DNA from 4 places in the Streptomyces sp. NPDC052023 genome. Region 2 is predicted to be linked to each of the others. Evidence: riboswitches for the same ligand, from Rfam matches in the RefSeq annotation. Region 2 holds a riboswitch; each other region holds the start of a gene.
What was found. Region 2 has a riboswitch for cyclic di-AMP ahead of ACIHCM_RS30775 (transglycosylase SLT domain-containing protein). Riboswitches for the same ligand answer to the same signal wherever they lie in the genome.

Region 1 (5,452 bases), on a different contig from region 2:
CGTGAGGACCAGGACGACTTCCGGGACTGGGCGGGCATGATGATCCGGCACGGCGGCGGGCCCCGGGGCGGGGTCGCGCGGTCGGTGAAGAGGATGCGCGGCTACCTCCTGGAGCTGATCCACCGCAAACGAGCCACCCTCCCCGCCGCACCCGGCCCCGCCGAGGACCTGATCTCCGGCCTCATCCGCGCCTCCGACCACGGCGAGCACCTCACCGAGAACGAGGCGGCGGCCATGGCCTTCATCCTCCTGTTCGCCGGTTTCGAGACGACCGTGAACCTCATCGGCAACGGCACCTACGCCCTGCTCACCCACCCCGAACAGCGCACCCGCCTCCAGCAGTCCCTGGCCCGCGGCGAACGCGCCCTGCTGGAGACCGGCGTGGAGGAACTCCTGCGCTACGACGGGCCCGTGGAGCTCGCCACCTGGCGGTTCGCCACCCAGCCGCTCACCATCGGCGGCCAGGACATCGCGACCGGCGACCCCGTCCTCGTCGTACTCGCCGCCGCCGACCGGGATCCGGAGCGGTTCGCGGACCCGGACACCCTCGACCTGGCGCGCCGCGACAACCAGCACCTCGGCTACGGCCACGGCATCCACTACTGCCTCGGCGCCCCGCTGGCCCGCCTGGAGGGCCAGACCGCGCTCGCCACCCTCCTCACCCGCCTCCCGGACCTGCGACTCGCGGTGGATCCGGCTGAATTGCGGTGGCGCGGGGGGCTCATCATGCGGGGACTGCGGACGCTGCCGGTGGAGTTCACGCCTGCGCAGGAAACGTGACGCACTTTCAACTATGTGATCTTCACGTGATCTGTGCGGCATTAACTTGTGACAAGTGATCGTCTGCCTATACGTTCACCCATCAGCGCGGCCCCCCTGTTTCACCTGCCGCGCAGATCCCCGCTGTCGCGCGAAAGGTCCCCGCATGCTCTCCGGGAACGGTCGTCACCGTCGCCCCCGCCAGGCACCCGCTCTTGTCGTCGCGGCCGGAGTGACCGGCTCCGCCATCGCCATCCCGCTCCTCGGCGCCACCGGTGCGAGCGCCGCCGGCGGAACGACATGGGACCGGGTCGCGGAGTGCGAGACCGGTGGCTCCTGGAGCGCCGACACGGGCAACGGCTACTACGGCGGGCTGCAACTCTCCCAGCAGGACTGGGAGAAGTACGGCGGCCTCATGTACGCCGCGAGCGCGGACCGGGCCAGTCGTTCGCAGCAGATCGCCGTCGCCGAGAAGGTCCTCGCGGACCAGGGCGTGGGCGCGTGGGCGACCTGCGGGCCGCTGGTGGGGCTCGATGTGGACACCGAGTCGGCCGCGGTCGACACGGGGGTGGCCGGTGACGCCTCCAGTACGCCGTCGCATACGAGATCCAGCGATTCGGGAAGTCTGTCCAACTCGCTCGGCTTGTCCCACTCGTCCGGCCGTAGCCATGCCGACGGCTCCAGCGGTTCCGGCGGCTCCAGCGACGCCGATGAGTCGCATGGTTCCGGTGCGCCCACGGATTCCGCGAAGCCATCGAGTCCGGCAAACCCAACGAATTCCCCGGACTCCACTGAATCCGGCGAATCCGGCCAATCCCGCCCGTCCGACGGTTCCACCTCCCAGGAGGCCGGCGGATCCACCTCTCCCGATTCCAGTGGATCCCCCAGCTCCAGCGAATCCCCTGAATCGGGCGAATCCCCCTCAAGTTCCCCGTCTTCCGACGTGCCTTCGGGCATGCCGAGCACCTCGAACCTCACCGACACCGGAGCCCTCGGCACCGGCAAGCACCGAGGGGGCAGCGCGGACGAGGGTGACGGCAGGTCCGGAGAGTCCGCCGGGCGGCATGCCTCGCGCGGAGCCGCCGGCACCCGCGCGGCCGTCGACGGTTCATACACGGTCCGGGACGGCGACAGCCTCTGGAGCATCGCCGACTCCCTTGACGTGCAAGGCGGATGGGCCGCGCTGTACGCCGGGAACAAGAACGCCCTCGGTGCCGACCCCGACCACATCGTCCCCGGTCAGGAGCTCGACATCCGGGCGGAGTAGGCCGGCGAGCAGGCCCGGAAACGGCCTGCGGGCGGCGGGAGTTCACGTCACACTTCGAGCTGAATGTCCGTTTTGGCGAAAGTGTGGGATGAGTCTCAGAAGCCCTGATCGTCTTTGAAATTCCGTCGATCGCCTGTCTACGGTCATGACCGCTCGTCAACACGAGCCCCGGTTGCCGCAACGCCGAATCCTGCCAGCGGCCGGCCGGGAACAGTCGTCGCGTCAAGCGCCGTAGGCAGGAGCGGGGGACCCAAGGTAGGTGCCGGGCCCGGCAGTTGAGGAGACTCAGCGCCGGAACCGGCTTGGGGTGAAGCCACGCCTCCCAGGGAGGTGTGGCCGGGCAACTCAACCGGCCCGAACCCGACAGCTCACCTCGCAGGCGTCGGTGAGGGGATCAACCATGCTGTTTTCCAGCAAGGGCAAGCACCGTCGTCCGTCCAAGGCCGTTCGCGCCATCGCCGCGGTCGGCGTCACCGGTGCCGCCGCCGTCGCCGCGCCGCTGATGGCCGCCGGCAGCGCCTCCGCCGCCACGGCCTCCGAGTGGGACACCGTCGCCCAGTGCGAGTCCGGTGGCAACTGGTCCATCAACACCGGCAACGGTTACTACGGCGGTCTGCAGTTCTCCGCCTCGACCTGGGCCGCGTACGGCGGCACGCAGTTCGCCTCCACGGCCGACCAGGCCTCCAAGGAGCAGCAGATCCAGATCGCCGAGAAGGTGCTCGCGGGCCAGGGCAAGGGTGCCTGGCCGGTCTGCGGCACGGGCCTGTCGAACGCCGCGTACACCGGCGGTGGCTCCACCGACAGCGGCTCCGCCGCGAACGAGTCGCAGAGCACCGACACCAGCACGCGGGCGACCGAGGAGCAGCCGGCTTCGCGTTCCGAGGAGCGTCCGGCCGCGAAGGAGACGGTCACCACGCCGACCGGCGACAAGGTGAAGAAGGGCGACGGCGAGTACAAGGTCGCCGAGGGTGACACCCTCAGCACCATCGCCGCCGAGCACGACGTCAAGGGTGGCTGGGAGAAGCTGTTCCAGCTGAACAAGGACATCGTCGAGGACGCCGACCTCATCTTCCCGGGTCAGCAGCTGCACCTGAAGTAGGACGGCGTACGCCGCCGGCCCGCCGGAGGCCCCAGAGGCTCCCGTGAGGGTCACCCCCCGTCCCCACGGGCTCCCCGCCCTGGTGCGTGTTCCCCCGTACGCACCGGGGCGGGGCTTTTTTACGCCCCGCATCGGTGCGCCGCTATCGGGATCGTCGGTCAGCCGCCCCCCTGTCTCAGCCGTGCGCCGCCCCAGGCGCCCCCTCGCCCTGCATGCCGGCCGCGCGCCGCGCCGATGCCACCCGCAAGGACACGCGCTCGCCTGGGGTCCCGGCCCTTCATCGCCCGTGCACCGCGCCGATGCCGCCCACCGGACATCCACCTGCCCCGCGGTCTCGGCCATCCGGCGTCCCCCGGGTCGCCGTCCGCCGGCCCCCCGCCCCCTCACCCCCCGCTTCCCACCCCGTGCGCCCCCGTCTTTGTTTCGTTCGGAAACAATTTACTCTCGGTTCCGTCCACGAGATGGGCGACCGGCTGGCCGATCGCACGGAGGCGGTTAGGCTCGTCTCGCAGAGCCGCTGCGGTCCTGCTAAACCGCGTCACATCCACGAAGGAGATGCTCGTGCCGTCCATCGACGTCGTCGTAGCCCGGGAAATCCTGGACTCCCGAGGCAACCCCACGGTCGAGGTCGAGGTCGGCCTCGACGACGGCAGCACGGGTCGTGCCGCCGTTCCGTCCGGCGCTTCCACCGGCGCCTTCGAGGCCATCGAGCTCCGCGACGGCGACCCCAACCGCTACCTCGGCAAGGGCGTCGAGAAGGCCGTCCTCGCCGTCATCGAGCAGATCGGCCCGGAGCTGGTCGGTTACGACGCCACCGAGCAGCGCCTGATCGACCAGGCGATGTTCGACCTGGACGCCACCGACAACAAGGGCTCCCTCGGCGCCAACGCCATCCTCGGCGTCTCGCTCGCCGTGGCGCACGCCGCCTCCGAGGCCAGCGACCTGCCGCTGTTCCGCTACCTGGGCGGCCCCAACGCGCACCTGCTGCCGGTGCCGATGATGAACATCCTGAACGGCGGCTCGCACGCCGACTCCAACGTGGACATCCAGGAGTTCATGATCGCCCCGATCGGCGCGGAGTCCTTCTCCGAGGCCCTGCGCTGGGGCGCCGAGGTCTACCACACCCTCAAGAAGGTGCTGAAGGGCAAGGGCCTGGCCACCGGCCTCGGCGACGAGGGCGGCTTCGCCCCGAACCTCGGCTCCAACCGCGAGGCCCTCGACCTCATCCTGGAGGCGATCAAGGAAGCCGGCTACACGCCCGGCGAGCAGATCGCCCTGGCCCTCGACGTGGCCGCGTCCGAGTTCTACAAGGACGGCGTCTACACCTTCGAGGGCAAGGACCGCTCGGCCGCCGAGATGACCGAGTACTACGCGGAGCTCGTCGACGCGTACCCGCTCGTCTCCATCGAGGACCCGCTGTTCGAGGACGACTGGGAGGGCTGGAAGACCATCACCGACAAGCTCGGTGACAAGGTCCAGCTCGTCGGCGACGACCTGTTCGTCACCAACCCGGAGCGCCTGGCCCGCGGCATCGAGGACGGCGCCGCCAACGCCCTGCTGGTCAAGGTCAACCAGATCGGCTCGCTCACCGAGACCCTGGACGCCGTCGAGCTGGCCCAGCGCAGCGGCTTCAAGTGCATGATGTCCCACCGCTCCGGCGAGACCGAGGACGTCACCATCGCCGACCTCGCCGTCGCCACCAACTGCGGCCAGATCAAGACCGGCGCCCCGGCCCGTTCCGAGCGCGTCGCCAAGTACAACCAGCTGCTGCGTATCGAGGAGATCCTCGACGACGCCGCGGTGTACGCCGGCCGCAGCGCCTTCCCGCGCTTCAAGGGCTGAGCGACGCCCTCGTAGGAAGCGTCGTACGTACGTCCCCGCACCCGGTCCCGTACCGTGTGCGGGGACGTACGCGCGTGTGCACCACGCAGGCATGGGGAGGCGAGAGCCGAAATGGCCGTGAAGGAACGCGACCGTTTCTCCACCGCGACCAGGCTCAGGCTGCTCGGCGAGCAGACCGCGGCCCGTGTCTACCGCTCCCAGACCCGCCGCCAGGCCCGCCGTTCCCGGCTCACCGGCCGCGCGGCCCTGCTCGCCCTCGTCGTCTGTTCCCTGGTCGTCGCGCTCGCCTACCCGATAAGGCAGTACGTCGCCCAGCGCGCCGAGATCGCCGATCTGCGGCGGCAGAAGCAGCAGGCCGAGGCGCGGGTCGAGGAACTGCGCGACCTCAAGGCACGCTGGCAGGACGACGCCTACGCGGAGCAGCAGATCCGGCAGCGGCTGCACTACGTGATGCCGGGCGAGACCGGCTACATCGTGATCGACCC
Region 2 (5,452 bases):
TACGAGGGGCCGGTACGGCGGCCGTCAGGGCGACGACGCTCAGCAGGAGCAGGCAGACGGTCATGCCACGGGCTCCGGATCCTGGTCGGGAGTGGGGCGGCTGGAAGTGCGGTGCGGGCGGCGGTCGCGCGCCGTACGCCTCACCTGTCCGCGCCGCACATGGCGCACACCGCCCGCCCGTCAGTATGACGGTGCCGGGCGGCCGGAGTCAGCGCCGAAGCCGTCGCTGTCGCGCAAACCTCACCCCGCCACGACACGTCCCGTGACCTCACCGAGCCCGATGCGCACGCCGCCGGCCCCCGGGGCCCAGGCGGTCATGGTCACGACGTCGCCGTCTTCCAGGAACGTCCGTTTGCCGTCGGGCAGTTCGAGGGCGTCGCGGCCGTTCCAGGTCAGCTCCAGGAGTGAGCCGCGTTCCCCTTCGGCCGGGCCGCTGACGGTGCCCGAGCCGTACAGGTCGCCGGTGCGCAGGGAGGCGCCGTTGACGGTCATGTGGGCGAGTTGCTGGGCGGCCGTCCAGTACATGGTGGAGAACGGCGGCTCCGAGATGACGTGGCCGTTGAGGGCGACGGAGATACGGAGGTCGTAGCCGCCGGGCTCCTCCTCGGAGTCGTCCAGGTACGGCAGCAGGGGGTGCGTCCGTTCGGGCGGAGCCACCCGTGCCTCGTCCAGCGCGTCCAGCGGGGTGATCCACGCCGACACCGAGGTGGCGAAGGACTTGCCGAGGAACGGGCCGAGAGGGACGTACTCCCAGGCCTGGATGTCGCGGGCGGACCAGTCGTTGAGGAGGCACAGGCCGAAGACGTGGTCGCGGAAGCCGGACTGCGGCACCGGCGTGCCCATCGCCGACGGGACGCCGACCACGAAGCCGACCTCGGCCTCGATGTCCAGCCGGACCGACGTACCGAAGACCGGCGCGGTGTCGGCCAGGGCCTTGCGCTGCCCCGAGGGGCGGACGACGTCGGTGCCGGAGACGACGACCGTGCCGGAGCGGCCGTGGTAGCCGATGGGCAGGTGTTTCCAGTTGGGTGTGAGGGAGTCGGCGGCGTCGGGACGGAAGATCTGGCCGACGTTGCGAGCGTGGTTCTCGGACGCGTAGAAGTCGACGTAGTCCGCGACCTCGAACGGAAGGTGCAGGGTCACCGAGGACAAGGGGTGCATCAGCGGGGCGAGGGACTCGCGGTGTGACGGCACGGTGACCCAGGCGGTGAGCGCGCGACGGACGTCCGACCAGGCCGTGCGGCCGGCGGCGAGCAGCGGGTTGAGGGTCGGGCGGGCCAGCAGCTCCGCGTACGGGGAGCCGAGCGCCAGGGCGGCCGCGCCGGCGTCGAGGACGTGGTCGCCGAGGCGGACACCCACCGTCCGCTCGGCGGACCCGGCGGGTGAGAACACGCCGTACGGAAGGTTGTGCGGACCGAAGGGGTCACCCTCGGGGACATCGAAGGGGGGCATGGGGTGCTGCCTCACTTTCGTACGCGCGGTCCATGCGGTCGCTGATCACGTTACGGCTGCGGCACCCGTCTTGGGCAGTGTGTGAAACGCGTTGAAGGCACTGAATGTCCTGAATAGCTCCTTGTGCCTTCGCGTCGCCGCATGTCCCACCGACCCGTCACAATGACCGCCCCCGATCCGTCAGCGCAGTGAAAGCAAGCATCGCACCGGCCACTGACAACAGCGGGCGGCACCCTGCGGGCACGGACGGCGAACCCGGCGCAGGTCCTCCCCGGCGCCACGTGAGGGTGAAAAGCAGACGGTGTGAAGGTAGTTGGGAATGAACGGTGCGGGTCCGCTGTCCGTATTCTCGGATCATGGCCGCACCCATCGCATATGCCGCGCGCACTGAGTACGCGCGCACCGACTACGCCCTCATCGCCACCGACCTGGACGGAACGCTGCTCCGTGGCGACGACACGGTCTCCGACCGTGTCCTCGCCGCGCTCGCGCGGGTCTCGGCGGCCGGAGCCCGGCATCTGGTGGTGACCGGCAGGCCGGCGCCGAGGGTGCGGCCGCTGCTGGAACTCCTGGGCGGCGGGGGGCTCGCGGTGTGCGGGCAGGGCGCGCAGTTGTACGACGCCGGCGCGGATCGGCTGCTGTGGTCCGTGACGCTGGACCGGGAACTCGCGGAGACCGCGCTCGGCAAGATCGAGGCCGAGGTCGGACAGGTGTACGCGGCCGTCGACCAGGACGGCGTCGACGGGCTCACCTTGATCGAGCCGGGGTATCTCATGCCGCACCCCACGCTGCCGGCGGTGCGGATCGATCGCCGCGACGACCTGTGGTGCGCGCCGATCAGCAAGGTGCTGCTGCGTCATCCGACCCTGTCCGACGACGAGTTGGCGGCGGTGGCCCGCGCGGTGGTCGGTTCGCTCGCGACCGTCACCATGTCGGGACCGGGAACGGTCGAGCTCCAGCCGTGCGGCATCACCAAGGCGACGGGACTTGCGCTGGCGGTCCGGCACCTGGGCCTCGGCCCGGAACGGACCATCGCCTTCGGGGACATGCCCAACGACATCCCCATGTTCGACTGGGCGGCGCACGGCGTCGCCATGGCCAACGCCCACCCCGAGCTCAAGGCGGTGGCTGACGAGATCACCCTGTCGAACGAGGACGACGGCGTCGCCGTCGTCCTCGAACGGCTGCTGGCCGAGGCTCAGTACGGGCCGAAGACGTTGTCGATGGAGCCGTAGCGGTCGGCCGCGTAGTTGCAGGCGGCGGTGATGTTGGCGACCGGGTCGTACGGGTCGTACGCCGTGCCGGGCACGTGGTAGGCCGCGAAGGTCGGGTCGATGACCTGGAGCAGACCCTTGGACGGGGTGCCCTTGGCGGCGTTGGAGTCCCAGTTGTTGATGGCGTTCGGGTTGCCGGACGACTCACGCATGATGTTGCGGTGGATGCCGTCGTACGAGCCCGGGATCCCCTGCTGCGCCATGATGTCGAGCGACTGGCGGATCCAGCCGTCCAGGTTGTTCGGGTACGTCGTGACCGAGGTGACGGCCGCGGGCGTGGCGGCGGACGCGGTGGTGGCGCCGACGAGCGGCAGGGCGAGCAGGGCGGCGCCGGTACCGGCGACGGCGAGCCTGCGGGCGATGCGGGCGGTGCGGCTGTGCTGACCGTTTGCAGTCATGGGGACTGTCCTCTCCGGCGCCTGCGAGGTGAGCTGTCGGGTTCGGGCGGGGAGGTGCCCGGCCGCCTCTTGCGAGTGCGACTTCACCCCGAGCCGTTCCGGTGTGCCGTGCTGTACGGCCTCCGGTCCGGCAATCCACCTGGGTCCCCCGCTCCTGCCGTGCGGTGAGTGAGTCCGTCATGGGTGGCTCGGGCGGCGGCAGGATTCGGCGTTCCGCCCGACTGGCCGGGAACGTATGCGAGAGCACATGTCCGAAACAAGTGGCGATTTCACATATCGCGGGATTTGATCTTCGAATTGCCTGTTTGGCGCCCTTGATCCTTCGCGTCCGGCAACGGTCAACTCGGTTGTGCGCAAAGGCAGGTCGCGGGACCTCTGTAAGGAAATCGTGAAGGCGTCCGAGTGAGCCAAGTCACGCGCGAGCAGAAGAATGGCAAATCGGGCAATAGGCCCAAGTCCTAGTTAACCGGCGGTCCGTGGAATTCGCTCTTCCCAGGTGCGGTGGAAGACCACTTCTGCGCCATCGGTGCAAATCACCTCATTCGAGGTCAAAAAATATTCCGCCGTGCAGGCGATCTCCGACCGTGTGCGGATCGTCGTGTCCCAGGCGAACTCCGGGCGGTGCAGCCGGATCGACCAGTCCGAGCGGGTGCGGGCCGACAGCGGATCGTCCTCACGGACGGTGTACGTCTCCAGCGCGTCCTCGGTGTACTCCAGCCCGTCGGGGTGCATGCGCGTGCCGCCGCAGCGCGGGTCGACCTCCAGCCGCCACTCGCCTTTGGCCACGTCCCGCACGACCAGCCGCTCCGGGCGCGGTTCGTCGAGCGTGGCCGGCTGGGCGACGCCGAGCGGCCCGTACTGCTCCGGTTCGCCGAAGGTGAGCGGTGGGCCCACGGCACGCGCGCGTACCGGCAGTTCGAGGGCGCTGCCGGAGGGGTCCAGGGTGAAGCCGGCTGACGAGTCCGGCTGGGGCCAGATCCAGGGCCAGTACGCACAGGAGACGGCGAGGCGGATGCGGTGGCCGGGTGGGAAGGCGTACCCGATGCCGCTGAGCTCGAAGGTGACGTCCCCGGTGGCCCCTGGGACCCACGGCGTGACCCGGTCACGCCCCTCGCGCGCGGAGAGGTTGATCACGCCCCGTGTCACCAGGGTCGAGGAGCCGTCCGGCGCCACGTCGCACACGCGCGCGACGACCTGCCCGCGCGGCACCTGCGAGGTCAGCCGCAGCCGTACCCGCGGCCGCCCCAGCACCCACGTCTCCTCCGGCACCGCGAAGTCGAAGCTTGCCCCGCGCGCGTCCTCCTCCCGCTGGTCCGGCGGCAGGTCGGCCTCGCCCCCGGACGGGACGAAGCGCCCCGCGTCGACGCCGGTGTGCTGGGGCGACCGGACGAGCACGGGCTCGCCCCGCAGGGCGTACGTGACCGTCGTCACATGGGGTGAGGGCCATGCGGGCTCGCCGACCCAGCGGCCGGGCAGCGTCTCGTACCCGGGGGCCGGGGGATGCGCGTCCATGACGTAGGACCGCAGCAGCGGCTCGGACATCGCGCCGGTGTCCTCGCCCTTCAGCCAGTGGTCCCACCAGCGCAGGGTCTCCTGGAGGAAGCCGATCGCCGTGCCGGGCGGCATGCCGCGGTCGGGGTACTGGTGCGACCAGGGGCCGATGAGGCCGCGGACGCGGTCCGCCGGGAGGCGCTCGACCAGGCGGAGCACGCTGTCGCGGTAGGGGTCGTGCCAGCCGCCCACCGCCAGCACCGCGGCTCCGACGGCGCCGTAGTCCTCGCCGGCGCCGCCCTGCCGCCAGTAGTCGTCGCGTCCTTGGTGGGCGAGCCAGGTGTGGACGAAGGGCTCGACCTCTTCGAGGCGCCGCAGCCACATCTCCCGCCAGGCATCGCCGACATGGTGCGGGTCGGGCGGGCGGCAGGCGAAGGCGAGCATGGCCGCCGCCCACGCGTGCATGCCGGCGGCGAGGACGGAACCTCCCATGTAGTGCACGTCGTTGTCGTAACGGTCGTCCGCGGAGCAGACCGCGACGATCGCCTTGAGCGGCTCGGGCGCGAGGGCCGCGATCCGGAGGGAGTTGAAGCCGCCCCAGGAGATGCCGAACATCCCGACCTTGCCGTCGCACCAGGGTTGCGCGGCCAGCCAGTTCACCACCTCGACCCCGTCGGCCAGTTCGGTCGCGGAAAACGCGTCCGTCGGGACATCCTCGCTGTTGCCGTGCCCGCGCACGTCGACGCGGACGGAGGCGTAGCCGTGGCCGGCGTACCAGGGGTGGCGCTGATGGTCGCGGGGCGCGGTCCAGTCGGTCAGGCGGTACGGGAGGTACTC
Region 3 (5,452 bases), on a different contig from region 2:
CACTGCGCGACGGACTGGGAGCCGTACGCCGAGGTGATGCTGGAGGTGCTCACCGCGCACCCCGATTTCGCGAACACCCGGCCCGACGGTGGCTTCGCGCCACGCCCCGGCTTCCGCCCGCGCACCCGTTTCGAGGGGCAGGGGCTGGAGAAAGGACACGTGGTGAACGACCTGCTCTTCCGTCGCGTGGCGCACGAAGGTCAGCCGTAAAACGTTCCCTCGTTCGAATCTCCCCTCGTTAGGGTCAATGCCGTGGCGACCAGTCCCCCGTACCCGACGCATCCCGGCATCCCCCTCGGCGGCCCCCTGCGGCACGCGCACTGGTGGCACCGGCGGTGGGTGCGGTACGGCGCGCTGATCACGCTGCTCGCGCTGTCCGGCCTGGTGATCCTGGCCCTGGTCCGGGAGCAGACCGGCACCCAGGGCTTCCTGGTGGGGCTCGGCCTCGCGGTCCTGCCCGTGCCGCTGCTCATAGCCGTCTTCCGCTGGCTGGACCGGGTCGAACCCGGCCCCTGGCGGAACCTGATGTTCGCCTTCTCCTGGGGCGCCTGCGCGGCCGCGCTGATCGCCATCATCGCGAACAGCTTCGCGACCAGATGGATAGCGACCGCGGACCCGGCCAGCGCCGACACCTGGGGTGCCACGGTCATAGCCCCGATCGTCGAGGAGTCCGCGAAGGCGGCCGCGATCCTGCTGCTCTTCCTCTTCCGGCGCCGCGACTTCACCGGAATCCTCGACGGCGTCGTCATAGCCGGGGTGACCGCCACCGGCTTCGCCTTCACCGAGAACATCCTCTACCTCGGCACCGCGTTCGGCACCGACCAGCTGGCCGGCCACAGCGGGATCGCCTCCGTGACCGCCGCGACGTTCTTCGTGCGGGTCATCATGTCGCCGTTCGCGCACCCCCTGTTCACCGTGTTCACCGGCATCGGCTTCGGCATCGCCGCGCTCGCCGCGGAGCGCCAGCGGCTGCGCCGCGTGCTGCTCCCGCCGACGGGGCTGTTGCTCGCGATGGGGATGCACGCCTTCTGGAACGGCTCTGCGACCTTCGGTGACTACGGGTTCCTCGCGGTGTACGGCGGCTTCATGGTCCCCGCGTTCGGGCTGCTGACCTGGCTGGTGATCTGGACGCGGCAGCGGGAGCTGCGGACCGTCCGCGAGGAGCTCCCGGCCTACGTCGTGGCCGGCTGGATCTCGCCGTCCGAGCCCTTCGCCCTCGGCTCGATGCGGGCCCGCCGGCTTGCCCGCGAGTACGCGGGCCACCACCTCGGCAGACCGGCCGCCCGGGCGGTCTCACAGTACGAGGCGTACGCCACGTCCCTGGCCTTCCTCCGGCACCGGGGCCGCCGGGGCCGGGCCCGCACCGACTTCGTCGTACGGGAACGTGAGCTGCTCCAGGAGCTGTGGAGCCGCCGGGAGATCGCCCGCCCGGCCCTGGAGTACGCGGCCCGGACGACCGCCCCGCCGATGCCGGTGCTGATGCCGCCGGTGTACGGCTGGGCGCCTGCGCACGGGCCCGCGGCGCCCTACCCGGCGTACAACCCCTACCGGTCGTAGGACGCCCCCCGGCCCCCGGACAGCCGAAACCGGCAGCCCTGACGTCGGGGGGTTGCCGTCAGGACCGCCGGGGTTCGTGAAAAGCGCGTCAGGAGGAGGCCCTCAGGGGTTGAGGCCCTTGCTCCGCAGCCAGGCCAGCGGGTCGATGCCACCGGAGTCGCCGGTGTGCACCTCCATGTGCAGGTGGGCCCCGGTCACGTTGCCGGTGGCGCCCACGCGGCCGATCACCTCGCCCGTGGTGACCTTCTGCCCGACGCTGACGCCGATCGACGACTGGTGGGCGTACCAGATCTCGGTGCCGTCGTCGAGGGTCAGCACGGTCTTGTAGCCGTACGAGCCGTTCCAGCCGGCCTCGGTGATGGTGCCGCTGTGGACGGCCTTGAGGGGCGTGCCGGTCGGCGCGGCGAAGTCGAGGCCGGTGTGGTAGCCGGACGACCACAGGGCGCCGGCCTGGCCGAAGGTGGAGGTGAGGGTGTACGAGGAGGTCGGCAGCGTGAACTGCTTGGCCAGCGCGGCGAGCCGCTCGGCCTCGGCCTTCTGCCGGGCCTCCTCCTCGGCCTTCGCCTTCGCGGCGGCGGCCTTCTCCTTGGCCTCCTTCTCCGCCTTGGCCGCTGCCTCGGCGGCGGCCTTCTCGGCGGCGGCCACGGCCTCGGCGGCGGCCTTGCTCTCGACCTGCTCCTGCTGCTGCTCGGCCTGCGCGATGATGCGGGCGCGCAGCGTCTCACCGGCGCCGGTGGTGCCCTCCGCGGTGGCCGCGGTGGCCGTACCGAGGCTGCTGAGCGGCGCGCTCGCGGTCGAGGTGTCGGCGGAGTCGGAGTCGGAGTCGTCGGATATCAGCGAGCCGACGTTGGGCAGGTCGGGCATCGAGATCGACACCGGCGGCTTGCCGGTGTTGGCGCTCGCCATGCCGCCCGCGCCGACCGCGGCGATGACGCCGACGCCGAGAACGGTGGAGCTGCGGGCGAGCCCGCCGCCGCGCTGCTTGCTGACGCGATGCCGGCCGCGTACGGGGCGGATGGTCTCCGCAGTGGGATTCCACTCCTCCCACGGGCCCTCGTCGGTGCGCTGTGCGCCGTAGACGAACGTCTCGGTGCCGTCGGCGGTGCGCTGATCCGGCACGAACGGGGCCTGTGGGGCAGGCCGGTTGGACGCCACGTGGGCGTACTCCTTTCCTTCCTTCTCGCCTACCGGGTTAGCTGACGGGTTCGGAGCAGGAAGGTCTCCTACGCGCGTAAACCAGCCGTGCTTCCACGGCGGCATACGCCCGATTCACCCCAAGATGATGGTTCCCCGGTTCCCTGTGGGCCGGTGAGGGCCCCGCGCGGGATTCGGCGCGTGCGCACGGAGCCGCCTCTTGTGACGGCTGGGACGACCGCGCTGCGTTATCGGACGTTAATAGAACCGGGGCCTGATTTCCAAGCTGTTCCACTTGATCTTTAACGTTTTCTGCCAGGACGTACAGGTCCATGAACGGCGAAAATCGGGCGAGTTGACCGTCATTCAGAGTCATCTCCACATCTGACTGCATGTCAGTTGTTATGCGGAGGGCTTCCGTTCGATCACCCGCGGTGACAGTCGCCGTGCGGGCGCCGTACCGCGAGCAGTGCCATGTCGTCGGTGGTGCCGCCCCCGCTGTGCCGGCGGACCTCGTCGGCGACCGCGCACAGCAGCTCCCCGGGGCCACAGAAGGTCCGGCCGGCCAGCCCGGCCACCGGGTCGTAGAACGCGCCCCACGCGTCACGGGCCTCGGACAGGCCGTCGGTGTACAGCAACAGCGTCGCCCCTACCGGGAACGGCGTCTCCTGCGCCCGGTCCGCCCACGTGCCCAGCTCGCCCATGCCGAGCGGCAGCGCCGGTTCCTGGGCGGGCAGCGCGCTCACCGTGCCGTCGGCGTACAGCATCAGCGGCGGCGGATGGCCGCGGTTGAGGATCCGTACGACGCCGTCGTCGTGCGGAAGCTCGGCGAGTACGGCGGTGGTGAACCCCTCGAAGGCGTCGACGCCGTCCCGCCGTGAGGCCTCGCGCGTCAGTGCCCGCTCCAGCCGCTGCGCGACCGCCGCCAGCGTCGCCTCGTGCTCGGCGGCCTCCCGGAACGCCCCGATGACCACCGCGACCGCCGCCACCGCCCCCATACCCTTGCCGCGCACGTCCCCGACCACCAGCCGTACGCCGTAGCGGCTGTCCTGCACCGCGTAGAGGTCGCCGCCGATGAAGGCGTCCGCCTGGGCGGCCTCGTAGCGCGCGGCGATCTCGAACCCGCCGATCCGCTCCATCGGCTCCGGCAGCACCGCCAGCTGGGCGGCCTCCGCGATCTCCCAGGCCGAGTCGAGGCGGGCATGGCTGCGCCGGACGAGCCGGTTGATCAGCACGGCGAGAACGGCGACCGTCGCCACGGTGACCGCCTCGGTGAGCGACTCGACCTTCAGGGCCTCGCCGAACCGGATGTCCATGGCCACGACCACCAGGAGGGCCGCGACGCCGGTGAGGACCGTGGCCCGGCAGGACAGGAGGGGGGCGGCGATGAGTGGGGCGGCGGTGAACAGGGGGGCGCCGGTGAAGCCGCTGGGGGTCAGGTAGTCGTAGCAGCCACCGATGACGAGGAGCAGGGCGGGGAGCAAGCGGACGAAGGTGCGGGCAGAGGAGATCGGGCGTTCCTCGGGGGGCGGCGCGGGTGGCACCGGGCCGGCGAGTGACGCGGGGCCGCCGGGGCCGGGGGCGGCGTCGGGGGCCGGGTCACCGGGGACGCGGTCGCCGGATCTGGCGTACGGCCGCTCTCCCTCTGCCTCCGCAGGCCGCACTGTCGTCTCCTGTTACGCAGGTCGTCGCACCTGTCCAGAGTTCCTGGAGCGGGCGCGGGAGACCAGCCGGACGGGCCGACCGGATGACGGAGGAACCGGCGCCGGGAAACGACTCGGGGCCGGAATCCATGATCTGGATTCCGGCCCCGGGCCTTCAGTAGCGGGGACAGGATTTGAACCTGCGACCTCTGGGTTATGAGCCCAGCGAGCTACCGAGCTGCTCCACCCCGCGTCGGTATGACACCAGTGTACGCCATGCGCGGGACGCTCCGCGCCACGGTTTCCGCAGGCCCGCGCCGACCAGGACCTGGAGGTCCCTCACACGGCCAGGTGCCGGTTGGGTTCCCTGGCCGCCGTCGCGTACTCCGGAACCACCACCACGTCCACCCCGGCCGCCGCCAGTACCCCGCTCCCGTCGGCGCCCGCCACGAACGTGTCCGGCTCACGCCAGGCCGTCACCACGCGCCCCACCCCGGCGTCGAGGATCAGGCGCGCGCAGGGCCGGGGCCGGGAGGCGCGGTGGGTGCAGGGCTCCAGGCTCGTGTACACCGTGGCGCCGGGCAGCCGGGGGTCGGTCGCGTCGATCTTGGCGAGCGCCGCCTCCTCCGCGTGGACGACCGGATCGCCGCCCTCCCGGGAGTGGCCTCGCGCGAGCTCCGTACCGTCCTCCGCCACGACCACCGCGCCGACGCTGAAGGCCGTCTCCGAAGGCGGGCACAGGGCCGCCAGCTCGCAGGCGAGGGCCAGCCAGCGGCGGTCGGCGGACGCGGCGAGGGTGCCGGTGCCGGGGGCGGTGGGCTCGTAGCGCATGAGAACCACGTCCTCGATCCGCCGGGTCTCGACCAGGCGCAGGCGTCCGGACTGGTAGCGGCCCGGGCCGAAGAGGCGGGGCGCGGAGGGGTCGCCGACGAAGAGGGGGGCGAGCACCAGCTGGAGTTCGTCGGCGAGGCCCTCCAGGAGGAGCTGGGTGTGGACGGTGCCGCCGCCCTCGACCATCAGACGGCTCACGCCTCGCACGTCGTGCAGATGCGCCAGGACCGCACGCCAGTCGAGCGTGTCGCCGAGGGCGACCACGTCGGCGGCCACGGGGCCGTCCT
Region 4 (5,452 bases), on a different contig from region 2:
GCGCTCGGCGATCTCGACGCGCTGGCACGGGAGCTGAAGAAGGGCGACGTCGCCGCGCTGATCGTGGAACCGATCCAGGGCAAGGGCGTGCACGAGGCCCCGCCCGGCTACCTGCGGGCCGCGCAGGAGCTGCTGCACCGGCACAAGGCGCTGCTCATCGCGGACGAGGTGCAGACGGGCCTGGGCCGCACCGGCGACTTCTACGCGTACCAGCACGAGGAGGGCGTCGAGCCCGACCTGGTCTGCGTCGCGAAGGCACTCTCCGGCGGATATGTGCCGGTGGGTGCCACGCTCGGCAAGGACTGGATCTTCAAGAAGGTCTACTCGTCGATGGACCGGGTGCTGGTCCACTCGGCCAGCTTCGGCTCCAACGCCCAGGCCATGGCGGCCGGTCTCGCGGTGCTGTCCGTCATGGAGAGCGAGCGGGTCGTCGCGGGCGCCCGTGCCACGGGCGACCTGCTCAGGTCCCGGCTGGCCGCGCTGGTCGGCAAGTACGAACTGCTCGCGGACGTGCGTGGCCGTGGACTGATGATCGGCATCGAGTTCGGCCGGCCCCGGTCGCTGAAGCTGCGCAGCCGCTGGGCCATGCTCCAGGCCGCACGCAAGGGGCTCTTCGCGCAGATGGTCGTCGTCCCGCTGCTCCAGCGGCACCGGATCCTCACCCAGGTCTCCGGCGACCACCTGGAGGTGATCAAGCTGATCCCACCGCTGATCATCGGGGAGCGGGAGGTGGACCGGTTCGTGGAGGCCTTCACGGCCGTGATGGACGAGGCGCACAGCGGCGGCGGACTGATGTGGGACTTCGGCAGGACGCTCGTGAAGCAGGCGGTGGCCCACCGCTGACGCCGGGGGGTTCGGCGGGCCTTGCCTCTGAGGCAAACAATTTGCCCCTGAGGCAATCGTCCGGCTGAATGGAGCCATGAGCTCCTCTTCCGAGCCCGGGGCCGAGCCGGCCGTGTCGCTGCCGGCCGTCGCCCCGCAACTCCGCGAACTGCGCCGGCGCGCCTCCCTCACCCTGGAGGCCGCCGCTCGCTCGGCCGGGCTCTCGCCCGCCCATCTGTCCCGGCTGGAGACCGGGCAGCGCCAGCCGTCGCTGCCGATGCTGCTGGCCCTCGCCCGTATCTACGGTACGACCGTCTCGGAGCTGCTCGGCGAGACGGTCGCCGACCGGGACGCCGTCGTGCGGGCCGCCGACATGGAGCCGAGCGGCGCCGGCGGCTGGACGTACTGGCAGGCGGGCGCCTCCGGGCGGGGCATGCAGGCCCTGCGGGTGCATGTGCCCTACGGCTCGCAGGGCGACATCGTGCGGGTGCACGCCGGTGAGGAGTGGCTGTACGTCCTCCAGGGACGGCTGCGGCTGCGCCTCGGGGATGCCGCGCACCGGCTCGGCCCGGGCGACAGCGCCCACTTCGACTCCCTGACCCCGCACCGCATCGCCGCCGAGGACCCGGGCGGGGTCGACCTCCTCTTCGTCCACACCCTGCTGCAGAGCCCCACGGCCGCGCTCTGCCTCGGCCCTACCACGGGAGACATGCCATGAGAGACACCGAGGGGAAGATTCCCCGGGGTATCTGGGTCCGGTTCGTCATCTACCTCGTGGCGGGACACCTCTTCGCCGGCTTCCTCTATCTGCTTTTCGAGGTCGGCGCCAAGTAGAGGTCAGTCGAGCAGGCGCTCGCGCAGTCGTTCCCGGGTCCCGGGGGCTACGCCGAGCCCCTGCGCCAGGTAGGTGTCGACGTCGCCCCAGGTCTCCTCGACGGTCTCGAACGCCGCCGTCAGATACTCGGCGCGCGCGTCGAAGAGCGGGCTGAGCAGCTCCATGACCTCCGGGGAGTACGCCGAGGCGGAGCTGCCGCCCCGGTGCACCTTGTAGCGGCGGTGCTTGGCGTTGGACTCCAGGTAGTCGGCGAGGATCGCCTCGCGCTCCACACCCAGCGCGAGCAGCGTGACGGCGATCGACAGCCCGGCGCGGTCCTTGCCCGCCGCGCAGTGCATCAGCGCGGGGACGCTGTCCTCGGCGATCGCGTGCAGCACCTGGGAGTGCTCGGCGGTGCGCTCCTTGACGATCATGCGGTACGAGGTGACCATCCGGTCCGCGGCCCTGCCGTCGGCCAGGACCTCCCGCAGCTGCTCCACGTCGCCGTCCCGGACCATCTTCCAGAACTCCGCGCCGTCCGCCGGGTCGGACAGCGGCAGGTTGACGTTGCGCACACCCGGCAGCTCGATGTCCGGGCCCTCCAGCCTCTGGTCCGCGGCGTTACGGAAGTCGAAGATCGTGTGCAGCCCCAGTGAGGCGAGGAACGTGGCGTCCTGCGCGGTCGCGTGGGCGAGGTGGCCGCTGCGGAACAGCACTCCCTGCCGCACCCTGCGCCCGTCCACCGTCGGCAGTCCGCCCACGTCACGGAAGTTGCGCACTCCGGCCAGTTCGGGCTCGGTCGACGGCACGTGCTGCGTCACGGGGGCTCCCTCCCATCGGCCCCGTCGGCGCGGCTCGTCGACGGGCACGTCTTGACGATACGACACGGATTTCCCCGGCCATGAGTTGTCCTGAGGCGGTCAGGGGAGCACGAACTGCGCCCGCGAGCCGTACACCCGACAGCGCTGTACCAATGTGGCGAATCGGGCGAAATGCGCGGGATGTCTTCATGGTGCGACGGGGGCCGCATCCTGAACCGGGTGTGACTGTTTTTCCTCCAAGAATCCCATCTAGGCTGTCTGTCCGAATTAGGCCCTTCTTTCCAACTCTCTCTCAAATAAGGAAACCTGGAGCAGGGTCACGTGAGCAGCGTCATATCCGTGACCGAGCGTCGTTTGTCATGCATGTGTAATTCACGTGCCTTTTAAGGGCGTTTACGGAAATCACACGCTCTCCGATGCACGGAGTGTGACCGGAATTCGGGTGAACGGATCACGAAAACGGCGTTCCGGCGGAACCTCTTGCTTGTCCCGTTGCGTCGCGGTCGCTTACGTTCCACACCGATCCGGGCGGACGCCTAATCCTGCCGCCGCCCGGTGCCCGCGCAAACCCACCCGTGTTCGGCAGGAGCGGGGGACCCACAGGTAGTTGCCTGTTCCGGTTCCCGGAACGGCTCGGGGTAAAGCCTCGTCCCGACGCGGCCGGACATCTCCAGTCCGCACCCGACAGCTCACCTCGCAGGCGCCGGAGAGGAATTCGCCATGCCCGCGAAGGGTAAGCACCGCCGTCCGAAGACCCAGCGCTTCACCCGTTCCATCGCCGTCGCCGGAACCGGTGGCGCCGCACTCGCCCTCCCGCTGATGGGGGCCGCCGGCGCCCACGCCGCCACCCCCCAGTCCGCCGCGGAGAAGGCCGTTCAGTCGGTCCCGGTCCAAAAGACGGCAGTGCAGCAGCAGTCCGCCGAAAAGCAGTCCACCGCCAAGAAGGCCGGTGTGCGGACGTATTCGGTGAAGGTCGGCGACTACCTCTCGAAGATCGCCGACGAGCAGAACGTCAGCGGTGGCTGGCAGCGGCTCTACGAGGACAACCGTGAGGCGGTGGGTCAGGACCCGTCGCTCATCCACCCCGGTCTGAAGCTCACGATCGGCGCGAAGGCAGCGGCGAGCGGCGGTAAGCAGCCGACCGCGCCGTCCGCCGCCGCTCCCTCCGCCCCGGCCGCATCGCCGGCCACGACCGAGGCGTCGCAGTCCTCGAACGCGTCCGAAGCCGCGGCGAACACGTCCGAGGCCCCGGCCTCCACCCAGGCCGCGGAGACCGCCACCTCCACCGGCTTCTCCGCCCCCGTGGACGGCGCCGGCGTCGGTACCGCCTACCGCGTGGCAGGCAGCATGTGGTCCAGCGGCTACCACACGGGCGTCGACTTCGCCGCCGCGACCGGCACCCCGCTGAAGGCCGTCGGCGCGGGCACGGTCGTCTCCGCGGGCTGGGCCGGCGCGTACGGAAACCAGGTCGTCATCAAGCTCGCCGACGGCTACTACGCCCAGTACGCCCACCTGTCCTCGCTCTCCGTCGCCAGCGGCCAGAGCGTGACCGCGGGCCAGCAGATCGGCCTCTCCGGTTCGACCGGCAACTCCACGGGCCCGCACCTGCACTTCGAGATCCGCACCACGCCGGACTACGGCTCGGACGTCGACCCGGTCGCCTACCTCGCCTCCAAGGGCGTCTCGATCGGCTGACGCACGCGCCGCTCACGCCACCGAAGGCCGGACCCCGATCCCCGGGTCCGGCCTTCGGTGCGTTCGGTGCCTGCGGTCGTTGCGGGCCTACGGCGTTATTCCGCAGTTGACCAATCCTTTGGCCGTGGCCTTTCTCACCGTCCGTCAACCCCTTCCTACGGTCGCGTAGGTCACATTCGAAGGGGAATCATGTCCCGACGTGGCAGACGATTCGAAGAGTGACAGCAGATCAGTGATCGGGTCGTACGTGGCGGTGGGGGACAGCTTCACCGAGGGCGTCGGCGACCCCGGCCCCGACGGGGCGTTCGTCGGCTGGGCCGACCGGTTCGCCGTACTGCTCGCGGACCGCCGTCCCGAGGGCGACTTCCAGTACACCAATCTCGCCGTGCGCGGCAGGCTGCTCGACCAGATCGTGGCGGAACAGATCCCGAGGGCCGTCGAACTCAGGCCGGACCTGGTGTCGTTCTGCGCCGGCGGCAACGACATCATCCGCCCGGGCACCGACCCCGACGACGTGGCCGAGCGCTTCGAGACGGCGGTCGCCGCGCTGACCGCCGCCGTCGGCACCGTCCTGGTGACGACCGGTTTCGACACCCGGGGCGTCCCCGTGCTCAGGCATCTGCGCGGCAAGATCGCCACCTACAACGGCCATGTGCGGGCCATCGCCGACCGGTACGGCTGCCCGGTGCTCGACCTGTGGTCGCTCAAGTCCGTCCAGGACCGCCGAGCGTGGGACCACGACCGGCTGCACCTGTCTCCCGAGGGGCACACGCGGGTGGCGCTGCGCGCCGGTCAGGCCCTACGCCTCGCCGTCCCCGCCGACCCGGAGCAGCCCTGGCCGCCGCTTCCGCCGCGGGGCACCCTCGACGTGCGCCGGGACGACGTGTACTGGGCGCGTGAGTACCTGGTGCCGTGGATCGGCCGGCGGCTGCGCGGTCAGTCCTCCGGCGACCACGTCACGGCCAAGGGCATGCTGTCGCCGGACGACATCAAGATGCGGATCGCGTCGGTGGCTTGAGGCGTTCGGTGCACAGGGCGACGGATCGCCGGCGGCTCAGCGCCGCCCGGCCGCCGGCACCTCCGTCAGCCCCAGCTCCCGGGCCAGCGCCTCGTCCACCCACTCCTGGGCACGCGCGCGGGAGACCGCTCCCGCGTAGGACGTGATCTGCACGGCCAGCCCGTCGAGCAGGGCGGTCAGGCGCAGGGCCGAGCCCATGGGGTCCGGGCAGTGGAACTCGCCGGCCGCCACACCCTCGGCGATGACCTCGGCGATCGCCGCCTTCCACCGCTTGTCGAGGTC

Region 1: linked by a shared signal. The riboswitch ahead of ACIHCM_RS24850 (transglycosylase family protein) and the one ahead of ACIHCM_RS30775 (transglycosylase SLT domain-containing protein) in region 2 are both predicted to bind cyclic di-AMP.
Region 3: linked by a shared signal. The riboswitch ahead of ACIHCM_RS04110 (M23 family metallopeptidase) and the one ahead of ACIHCM_RS30775 (transglycosylase SLT domain-containing protein) in region 2 are both predicted to bind cyclic di-AMP.
Region 4: linked by a shared signal. The riboswitch ahead of ACIHCM_RS07540 (LysM peptidoglycan-binding domain-containing M23 family metallopeptidase) and the one ahead of ACIHCM_RS30775 (transglycosylase SLT domain-containing protein) in region 2 are both predicted to bind cyclic di-AMP.

The regions. Positions count from the first base shown of each region.
Region 1 covers NZ_JBIUBW010000013.1:107,282-112,733, reverse strand. The annotation lists gene ACIHCM_RS24860 (cytochrome P450) at 1-780, shown strand, start outside; gene ACIHCM_RS24855 (transglycosylase family protein) at 926-2,026, shown strand; cyclic di-AMP (ydaO/yuaA leader) riboswitch at 2,244-2,423, shown strand; gene ACIHCM_RS24850 (transglycosylase family protein) at 2,427-3,125, shown strand; gene eno (phosphopyruvate hydratase) at 3,687-4,967, shown strand; gene ACIHCM_RS24840 (septum formation initiator family protein) at 5,079-5,452, shown strand, end outside.
Region 2 covers NZ_JBIUBW010000021.1:12,389-17,840, reverse strand. The annotation lists gene ACIHCM_RS30790 (M56 family metallopeptidase) at 1-64, opposite strand, end outside; gene fahA (fumarylacetoacetase) at 241-1,452, opposite strand; gene ACIHCM_RS30780 (HAD family hydrolase) at 1,809-2,687, shown strand; gene ACIHCM_RS30775 (transglycosylase SLT domain-containing protein) at 2,651-3,124, opposite strand; cyclic di-AMP (ydaO/yuaA leader) riboswitch at 3,128-3,305, opposite strand; gene ACIHCM_RS30770 (CocE/NonD family hydrolase) at 3,587-5,452, opposite strand, start outside.
Region 3 covers NZ_JBIUBW010000002.1:15,350-20,801, forward strand. The annotation lists gene trmB (tRNA (guanosine(46)-N7)-methyltransferase TrmB) at 1-210, shown strand, start outside; gene ACIHCM_RS04105 (PrsW family intramembrane metalloprotease) at 253-1,557, shown strand; gene ACIHCM_RS04110 (M23 family metallopeptidase) at 1,660-2,712, opposite strand; cyclic di-AMP (ydaO/yuaA leader) riboswitch at 2,724-2,901, opposite strand; gene ACIHCM_RS04115 (PP2C family protein-serine/threonine phosphatase) at 3,117-4,355, opposite strand; tRNA gene ACIHCM_RS04120 (tRNA-Met) at 4,514-4,587, opposite strand; gene ACIHCM_RS04125 (dihydrofolate reductase family protein) at 4,674-5,452, opposite strand, start outside.
Region 4 covers NZ_JBIUBW010000003.1:2,926-8,377, forward strand. The annotation lists gene ACIHCM_RS07520 (aspartate aminotransferase family protein) at 1-843, shown strand, start outside; gene ACIHCM_RS07525 (helix-turn-helix domain-containing protein) at 920-1,540, shown strand; gene ACIHCM_RS07530 (DUF6126 family protein) at 1,537-1,656, shown strand; gene ACIHCM_RS07535 (tyrosine-protein phosphatase) at 1,660-2,457, opposite strand; cyclic di-AMP (ydaO/yuaA leader) riboswitch at 3,018-3,173, shown strand; gene ACIHCM_RS07540 (LysM peptidoglycan-binding domain-containing M23 family metallopeptidase) at 3,178-4,152, shown strand; gene ACIHCM_RS07545 (SGNH/GDSL hydrolase family protein) at 4,385-5,170, shown strand; gene ACIHCM_RS07550 (TetR family transcriptional regulator C-terminal domain-containing protein) at 5,207-5,452, opposite strand, start outside.